DNA from 2 places in the Kribbella sp. NPDC104740 genome. Region 2 is predicted to be linked to the other one. Evidence: riboswitches for the same ligand, from Rfam matches in the RefSeq annotation. Region 2 holds a riboswitch; the other holds the start of a gene.
The links. Region 2 has a riboswitch for S-adenosylmethionine ahead of ACZ6Z4_RS16325 (aminotransferase class V-fold PLP-dependent enzyme). Riboswitches for the same ligand answer to the same signal wherever they lie in the genome.
Positions count from the first base shown of each region.

Region 1: linked by a shared signal. The riboswitch ahead of thrC (threonine synthase) and the one ahead of ACZ6Z4_RS16325 (aminotransferase class V-fold PLP-dependent enzyme) in region 2 are both predicted to bind S-adenosylmethionine.

Region 1 covers NZ_JBVJNV010000001.1:912,104-916,510, forward strand. The annotation lists gene ACZ6Z4_RS04325 (cation:proton antiporter) at 1-318, shown strand, start outside; gene ACZ6Z4_RS04330 (helix-turn-helix domain-containing protein) at 669-1,628, shown strand; SAM riboswitch class I at 1,771-1,911, shown strand; gene thrC (threonine synthase) at 1,923-3,182, shown strand; gene ACZ6Z4_RS04340 (ubiquitin-like small modifier protein 1) at 3,179-3,457, shown strand; gene ACZ6Z4_RS04345 (GH92 family glycosyl hydrolase) at 3,560-4,407, shown strand, end outside.
Region 2 covers NZ_JBVJNV010000003.1:48,234-52,640, reverse strand. The annotation lists gene ACZ6Z4_RS16330 (prolyl oligopeptidase family serine peptidase) at 1-987, shown strand, start outside; gene ACZ6Z4_RS16325 (aminotransferase class V-fold PLP-dependent enzyme) at 1,100-2,455, opposite strand; SAM riboswitch class IV at 2,471-2,584, opposite strand; gene ACZ6Z4_RS16320 (hypothetical protein) at 2,852-3,568, shown strand; gene ACZ6Z4_RS16315 (DinB family protein) at 3,758-4,273, shown strand.

The DNA of each region.
Region 1 (4,407 bases), on a different contig from region 2:
ACAGGTGGGCTGCTGCAGCCGCTCGATCTGCGGGGTGTGGCGATCGGGGCCGCGCTGATTCTCGTCCTGCGGCCGCTGACCGCCTGGCTCAGCCTGCACCGGACGGAGATGCGCCGCTCGGAGCGCTGGGTGACGGCGGCGTTCGGCGTCCGGGGGGTGGGGTCGATCTTCTACCTCGCGTACGCCGGCGCCGACTTCGCCGACGACCTGCCGTGGTTGTGGGCGACGGTCGGGTTCACGGTCGTGCTGAGTGTGGTCGTGCACGGTGTCGCCGCGACGCCGCTGATGCGGATGCTCGAACGGCGTCGTGGGGAGTGAGCCCGGACACCCACCACTGACCAACCTCGCCGGCCACGGCGTGTCGCCCGCGACACGCCGCGCGCGACTCGCCGGCCACGGCGTGTCGCCCGCGACACGCCGCGCGCGACGAGGTTGAACAGTGGTGGGCGTCCGGGGCGGACGGCGAGGTGCGGCCGCGGACCTGGGGCGACGGCCCGTACGAGGGCACGCGCCGAGCGCGGGCCGGCGGTTTCGCGCCGTGCCGGATGGCCGCGGCGGCGTGGATCCCGGCCAGGAAGTCCTTCAGTCTCTCGAACATGTCTCCATCGTCCGAGCGCTCGGCCTCGGCGAGAAGTGGCGTAGTAGACGCCTATCGCTAAGATTTTGCCATGGCGACAGTCTCGGTGCTCGCGTACGACGGCATGACCGCGTTCGAGGCCGGGATCGTGATCGAGGTGTTCGGGCTGGTCTGGCCCGACATCGACCAGCCCTGGTACGAGCTCAAGGTCTGCACCGAGACGCCCGACCCGATCCGCGTGATCGGCGGCGCGACGCTGTCGACGCCGTACGGGCTGGACGACTTCGCGGCCGCCGACACCGTCGTCGTGCCGAGCGTCGCCAACCCCTCGGCGACCACGTCTCCCCAGCTCATCGAGGCCCTGCAGTCGGCGCATCGCCGCGGGGCGCGCATCGTTTCGATCTGCTCCGGCGCCTTCGCGCTCGCGGCCGCGGGGCTGCTCGACGGGCGCCGCGCGACCACGCACTGGCGGTACGCCGAGCAGCTCCGCGAGCGCTACCCGGCGATCCACGTCGACCCCGAGCCGCTGTACACCGACGAGGGCGACGTGCTCACCAGCGCCGGCTGCGCGGCGGGGCTCGACCTCGCGCTGCATCTCGTCCGGAAGGACCTCGGCGCTGCCGTCGCGAACGCGGTCGCCCGGCGGCTGGTGATCCAGCCGTACCGCGCCGGCGGGCAGGCGCAGTACATCGAGTCGCCGATGCCGCCGGACCCGGTCGACGCGCCGGTCGCGCGCAGTCTGGGGTGGGCGCTGGAGCACCTGGCCGAGCCGATCGGCGTACCGGATCTGGCCCGGGAGGCCGGGCTGGCGCCGCGGACGTATCTGCGGCACTTCACGCGCGAGACCGGTACGACGCCCGCGAAGTGGCTGATCGCCCAGCGGATCCAGGCGGCGCTGGCGATGCTGGAGACCGGGGACGCGCCGGTGGAGGAGATCGCGCTGGCCGCGGGGTTCGCGACGCCGGTGACGTTCCGGCACCACTTCGCCAAGGCGGTGCAGACGTCGCCGTCGGCGTACCGGCGGACGTTCCGCGAGCGCTCCGCCGGGTGAGCGAGGCGCCGCTCGGGGGAGCTTCGGGCGTCGTACCGGGGCTCGCAAGCCGAACGCGGAGCGTCGCGCAAGGCTGAGATCTGCCGTCTCGGATGTTGGGATCACCAGACACAATATGGACCCGATTGGGTAACCTCGAACCTGCTCATCCAGAGGGACTGAGGGAAACGGCCCGTTGAAGTCCCGGCAACCCTCCCCGTGGAGGCCTCCTCCTGAGGCGCTCGCGGCGGACCGGTGCCAAATCCGTCCCACGCCGAGATCCGGCGCCCGGGGAAGATGAGGAGGAACCTCTCCATGAGCCAGACCGCCACCCACACCATCCGTGCAGGTGCCTTCGGCAACGGAACGCACCTGAGCTGCCGGGCCTGCGGGGCGAAGTCCGAGCTGGGCCCGTTCTACGCGTGTATGGAGTGCTTCGGTCCGCTGGAGGTCGGGTACGAGTACCCGACGATCACCCGCGAGCAGATCGAGGCCGGACCCAAGAACATCTGGCGCTACCAGCCGCTGCTGCCCGTCCCGGTCGACGTGGCCAGCTACCCGAACACCGAGCCGGGCTACACCCGGCTGATCGACGCGCAGAACCTGGCCCGCGAGCTCGGGCTGCGGAAGCTCTGGGTGAAGGACGACTCGGGCAACCCCACGCACTCCTTCAAGGACCGCGTGGTCGCGAGTGCCCTGAGCGCCACCCGTGAGCTGGGCATGAAGGTCTTCGCCTGCCCCTCCACCGGCAATCTGGCCAACGCGGTCGCCGCCGCGGCCGCCCGGGCCGGTATCCGCTCGGTCGTCTTCATCCCGAAGGACCTCGAGCGCCCCAAGATCATCACCACCGCCGTGTACGGCGGCACGCTGGTCGCTGTCGACGGCAACTATGACGACGTGAACAAGCTCGCCTCCGAGATCGCCGGCGAGGAGGAGGGCTGGGCGTTCGTCAACGTGAACGTGCGGCCCTACTACTCCGAGGGCAGCAAGACGCTGGCCTTCGAGATCGCCGAGCAGCTCGGCTGGCGGATCCCGCAGCAGGTGGTGATCCCGGTCGCCTCCGGCTCGCAGCTGACCAAGATCGACAAGGGCTTCACCGAGCTCGGCAAGCTGGGCCTGGTCGACGCCACCGACTACAAGATCTACGGCGCGCAGGCGACCGGCTGCTCGCCGGTGGCACAGGCGTTCCGCGACGGCCACGACGTGGTGAAGCCTGTCAAGCCGGACACCATCGCCAAGTCGCTGGCGATCGGCAACCCGGCCGACGGGCCGTACGTGCTCGACGTCGCCCGGCGGACCGGGGGTGCGATCGAGGACGTCAGCGACGAAGAGGTCGTCGAGGGCATCCAGCTGCTGGCCCGGACCGAGGGTGTGTTCGCCGAGACCGCCGGCGGCGTGACCGTCGCGACGCTGAAGAAGCTGATCGCGACCGGGCAGCTCGACCCCGAGGCCGAGACCGTGATCATCAACTCCGGCGACGGGCTGAAGACGCTCGACGCGGTGGCCGACCGGGTCGGCCCGAAGGTGACCATCCCCGCGTCGTACGACGCCTTCGTGAAGGCAGGTCTGCAGTGAGCGTCAGTGTCCGCGTCCCGACCATCCTGCGGCCCTACACCCAGGGCGCGTCCGAGGTCTCCGTCGAAGGCTCGACCCTGAGCGAGGTGCTGGAGTCGCTCGACGCGTCGTACCCGGGCATCAAGGGCCGCGTCCTGGACGACTCCGGCGAGCTGCGCCGCTTCGTGAACGTGTACGTCGACAACGACGACGTCCGGTTCGCCGAGGGGCTGCAGACCTCGATCAAGGACGGCGGCCAGGTCTCGATCATCCCGGCGGTCGCCGGCGGCTGCTGACCCGACCACTCGTCCTCCGAGACCCCCGGCCGACCGGCCGGGGGTCTCGGAGGTTTCTGGCATGCTATGTCCGGACATGGAGCGGAGCTGTGGAGGACCGGCATGAGTCAGCGTGAGGCTGTCGACGACATCGATCCGTTGATCGGGGCGTTGACGACGTCGCCGGACACGGCGTGCGGCAAGACGTTCCCGGGACCGGTGCGGCCGTTCGGGATGGTGCAGCTGAGTCCGGACACGGTCAGCGGCGGCGACCACGGGAGCGGCTACTCGGCGGACATGGAGACCATCGAGGGGTTCAGCTTCACCCACCTCGGCGGGATCGGCTGCTACGGCGACCTCGGGAACCTGCAGGTGATGCCGCAGACCGGACCGCTGGTGACCGGGCGCGTCGCCGCCAACAGCCGCTACCGCAACCAGGTCGTGAAGGCCGGCTACTACTCCGTCGACCTCGACCGGTACCAGGTACGCGCCGAACTGACCGCGACCGAGCGCGCGGGCATCATCCGGTTCACGTACGCCGAGGCCGGGCCGGCCCGGATCAAGATCGACCTGTCCCGCCGGGTCGGGTTCGACGGATCGCACTCGGTCGAGCAGCACGTCGTCCTGGTCGACGACCACACGGTCGAGGGCTGGATGCGCTGCGACCGCAGCGGCGGCGGCTGGATCTGCGGGACCGGGCCGGAGTACACGGTGTACTTCTCGCTGCAGCTCTCGCAGCCGGTCAAGAGCTTCACGACCTGGGACGGTGACGACCTGCGCACCGAGCCGTCCCGTACGACGGCCGCCGCGGACGCCGGGTTCTTCATCGAGCTCGACGTGGCCGGGCCGGTGCTGGTCAAGTCGGGGATCTCGTTCACCAGCGTCGAGGGCGCCCGCCGCAACCTCGCCCACGACCTCCCCGGCTGGGACTTCGACCAGGTCGCCGCCGACGCGCGCGCGGCCTGGGCCGC
Region 2 (4,407 bases):
AATGCCCAGGTCGTCCCGGCCGGATCCGGTGGACTGGTCGGGGTGAACTCTTCGATGAAGTCTCCTGAGGTGTTCGTCGGCTTCTCGACGACCGTCGATCCAACCGTCGCCTACGTGATCACCGACGGCACGGCCCGCGCCCTTCCGGAACTGGTTCCGCCACTGACCTCCTACACACCTCCCGGTGTGGTGGTCGAGCGTCGAGTCGACCCCGCTCGTGAGGTGCCGTACTACCTGATCAGCCGGAGTGATCTCGGCTTCGACGTGCCGCGGCCGACGCTGCAGTGGGGGTACGGCGGCTTCCGCATCCCCGTCTTCGCCGACTACCGGCCGGGCTGGCCGGCGTGGCTCGCCGCTGGGGGAGTGCTGGTCGTCACCAACCTGCGGGGCGGCGGTGAGTTCGGGAGCGAGTGGCACGACGCTGGGCGGCTGGCGAACAAGCAGGCTGTGTTCGACGACTTCATCGCGGTGGCCGAGCACCTGGTCGCTACTGGAGTGACGACGCCTGGGCAGCTGGCGATCCATGGGCGCAGCAACGGCGGCCTGCTCGTCGGAGCCGTGATGACGCAGCGGCCTGACCTGTTCGCCGTCGCCCTGCCCGGCGTCGGCGTACTGGACATGCTGCGCTTCCACCTGTTCACCGTGGGCGCGGGCTGGGCGTCGGACTACGGTCTGCCCGACGACCCGGCCCAGTTCGAGGACCTGCTCGCCTACTCGCCGCTGCACAACCTGCACGACGGTACGGCGTACCCGGCGACGCTCGTGGTCACCGGTGACCACGACGACCGGGTGGTGCCGCTGCACAGCCACAAGTTCATCGCCGCGCTGCAGCACGCGCAGGCGGGGGAGGCGCCGGTGCTGGCCAGGATCGAGGTCGACACCGGTCACGGGTTCGGGAAGCCCGCGGCCATGGTCGCTTCGGAGTGGGCCGACCTGCTGGCGTTCGCCGCTCACCACACAGGTCTTTCGGTGCCGTCTTCGCTCTAGCGCTTGCTGCCGCCGGAGCTGCAGCACTCACCAACCTCGCCCTCGGGCGATCTCGCAGGCCTCGCCGAGCGGTGGCTCGGCCTGGTTCAGCAGGTTGGTGAGTGCTGGGTGTTCACCAGATCTGCGGAGCGTCCAGGTCCCGCGGGTCGTCGGCCGGCTGGCAGCCGTGCGCCGACTCCTCGTACTGCCGCGTGAGGCCCTTGGTCGCCAGCGTGCGCACCGCTCCGACCAGCCGGTCGACGTGCTCGCGCGTCGTGCCGAGCCCGAGACTCGCCCGCACCGCCGTACCGGAGTCCTGCAGCAGGTGACCGACCAGCAGGTGCGCGCAGAACTTCCCGTCCCGTACGCCGATCCCGTACTCCGCCGACAGCGCCGCCGACACCAGCGTCGAGTTGAGTCCGTCGATCGTGAAGCAGACCGTCCCCACCCGATCGGCGTCGGCACCGAAGATGTCATAGGTCTCGACACCCTCGATCTGCGCCAGACCGGTCCGCAGCCGCGCGAGCAGGTTGCGCTCGTGCTGCTCGATCGCCTCGCGGTGCTGGGCGATCGCCGCGCACGCGGCGGCCAGGGCGATCGCGCCGATCACGTTGGGGGAGCCGCCCTCATGCCGCGCCGGGCCCTCGTTCCAGACCGTCGTGTCGGTGGTGACAGCGGCGGTCGCGCCGCCGCCGTACAGGTACGGGTCGGCGGCGTTCAGCCAGTCGGAGCGTCCGATCAGCGCGCCGGCGCCGTACGGCGCGTAGAGCTTGTGCCCGGACAGCGCGACCCAGTCGACGTCCAGCTGCTCGATGTCGACCTCGCGATGCGGAGCGAGCTGCGCGGCGTCCAGACAGATCCGCGCACCGTGCGCCCGGGCGACGGCGGCGAGCTCGGCGACGGGGAAGATCTCACCGGTCACGTTGCTCGCGCCGGTCACGACGACCAGCCGCGGGCCCTCGGGCGCCTGACGCAGCGCGTCGGCGACCGCGCTGACCGCCCCTGCGGTGGTGGTCGGCGCAGGGAGCCGGACGGTCCGCTCAGCCGGCCAGGGGAGCAGCGCCGCGTGGTGCTCCGACTCGAACACGATCACCGTCGCGTCGGCCGGCAGCGCCTTGGCGAGCAAGTTCAGTGCGTCGGTGGTCTGCCGAGTGAAGATCACCTGGTCGTCCTCGCGAGCGCCGACGAACGCGTGCACCTCTCGGCGAGCGCGCTCGTACCACTGCGTGGTGATCCGCGACGCGTACCCGTTGCCGCGGTGCACCGACGCGTACGACGGCAGCGCCGCCTCGACAGCCCGGCGTACGGACTCCAGACACGGCGCACTCGCCCCGTGGTCGAAGTTCGCGTAGTCGGTGACCCGGCCGTCGGCCAGCGGCACCAGCAGGTCCGCGCCGACCGTGGCCGGGATGCTGCCGGTGGTGAGCCGGGCGACCGCCTGCCGCGTGCTGGTGGCGTTGGCCGGCTCGAGAATGGAGAGGATGGACATGCTGCTGCTCCCGGAAGTCCGCACTTGCCGAACGGGGTGTCCGCACGGCCTGGTCCTCACCCGGGGCACCCCACCGCGGTGGAGGGTTGCCGTCCAGCTAGCCGGGGCTTGTCGCTGGCTCTCATGACCTGCCGAAGACGTTAGCCGGGGGAGTGGTGGGTGCGCCAGCAGCTATCTCGCTGTGTGAGACCTCGTACCGCATTATGAGATGGGGACCGCGTGCCCACGACCTCGGCCGATCAGCCAGCGGTTGACCGGAACGCGGTGACCAGTGTCATGCCCCGGCGGGGTGCCGGCCCGCTCCCGCCCCCTCTCCTCACCCCCGCCTTGTTCACGGCCCCGACGGGGAACCCGGCGGACGGTTCACAGCATCTGAGTCGGAGAGAGGTGATGACCATGCCGTGGTGGAGCCAACCGAAGTGCCCGGTGCGACCCGAAGAACGAACCTGGATCGAGGAATCCCTCGACTGGTTCGTCACGACCTTCGGCGACGAGCCGCTCCACCGCCCGGTAGTGCTCCCGGCCGCGGAGTTCTTTCCTTCGTCCTACACCGGCGCCGAGGCTGATGTCCGTGCGGTCTTCGCGACCGTCGCCCACCTCGTCGACGTACCGGTGGACCGCATCGACCTCGACCTGGAACCCGACGACGCCTTCGACGACCTCGTCGACGGACTCCCGATGGAGATGAGCTCCCGCGGCGCAGCCGCGCACTGGCGGCGCCGCAACGGTCGCTCGGTGATCACCGTCGAGATGGCGAAAGCTCGCCAGCCGGTCGCACTCGTCGCCGCCATCGCCCACGAGCTAGGCCACGAACGCCTCATCGGCGAAGGCCGCAGCGACCCCGACCGCCGCGACGACGAGCCCCTGACCGACCTCTTCACGGTCTTCTTCGGCTTCGGCGTCTTCACCGCGAACGCCGCCTTCGAATACAGCCGCTCGCAGACCGGCTGGCGCACGAGCCGCCTCGGCTACCTCACGGAGGCGATGTTCGGCTACGCGCTAGCCCGCTACGCCTGGCTCCGCGACGAGCCCGACCCGCTGTGGGCCGCAGCACTCGACACGAACCCGCGCACCTACCTGAAGCAGGGCCTGAAATACCTGAGCGCGAACTGAGCCCCTGCCGGGGGGGATGCGGGAGATGTGGGAGATGTGGGGCTGCGACGCGTTCCTGCCCGGCGGCGACAGCGCGGGCAGCCGCCCGGCGACCGGGGCCGCGGGGATGTAGGGCTGCGGGGACGCGGCGCTGCGAGGACGCGGGATACCGGGATGCGGGCTGAGCCCTCGCCGGGGGAGGATGCCGGGATGACTTGGACCGCCCCCGCCGTCGAGCGCCCGACCGGCTCGCTCGTCGCCCCCGAGCGCGAACTGCTCGCCGGCTACCTGGACTTCTACCGCCAGACCCTGCTCCACAAGTGCGCGGGCCTGACCCCGGAGCAGCTCGCCCAGCGCAGCGCCCCGCCGTCCACCCTGTCGCTGCTCGGCCTGATCCGGCACGCGCGCAAGGTCGAGCGGATCTGGTTCCGGATCCACTTCGCCGACGTACCGGCCGAGCCGGTCTTCGACCCAGCGCTCGGCAAGGACGCGGACTTCGAGCTGATCGACGCGGCCGACGCGCAGGCGTCGTACGAGGCACTGATCGAGGAGTGGAAGCTCTCCGACGAGGCCGTCGTCGGCCGCTCGCTCGATGACCGCTTCACGTTCTCCGGCGAGGAGTCGTCGCTGCGGATGATCTACATCCACCTGATCGGCGAGTACGCCCGCCACAGCGGCCACGCCGACCTCCTCCGCGAACACCTGGACGGCGTCACCGGCGCCTGACGCGGCTCCTTGCCCAACGCAGCCCACGCCCCGGCGCCCGCTTCGTCATCCCCGGTGGCCCGTGCAGTACGCCGCCGGTGCCGTGGTTCTCGTCCCCGCCACGGTCCGTCGCGCCGTTGGCAGCCCTCACCTCT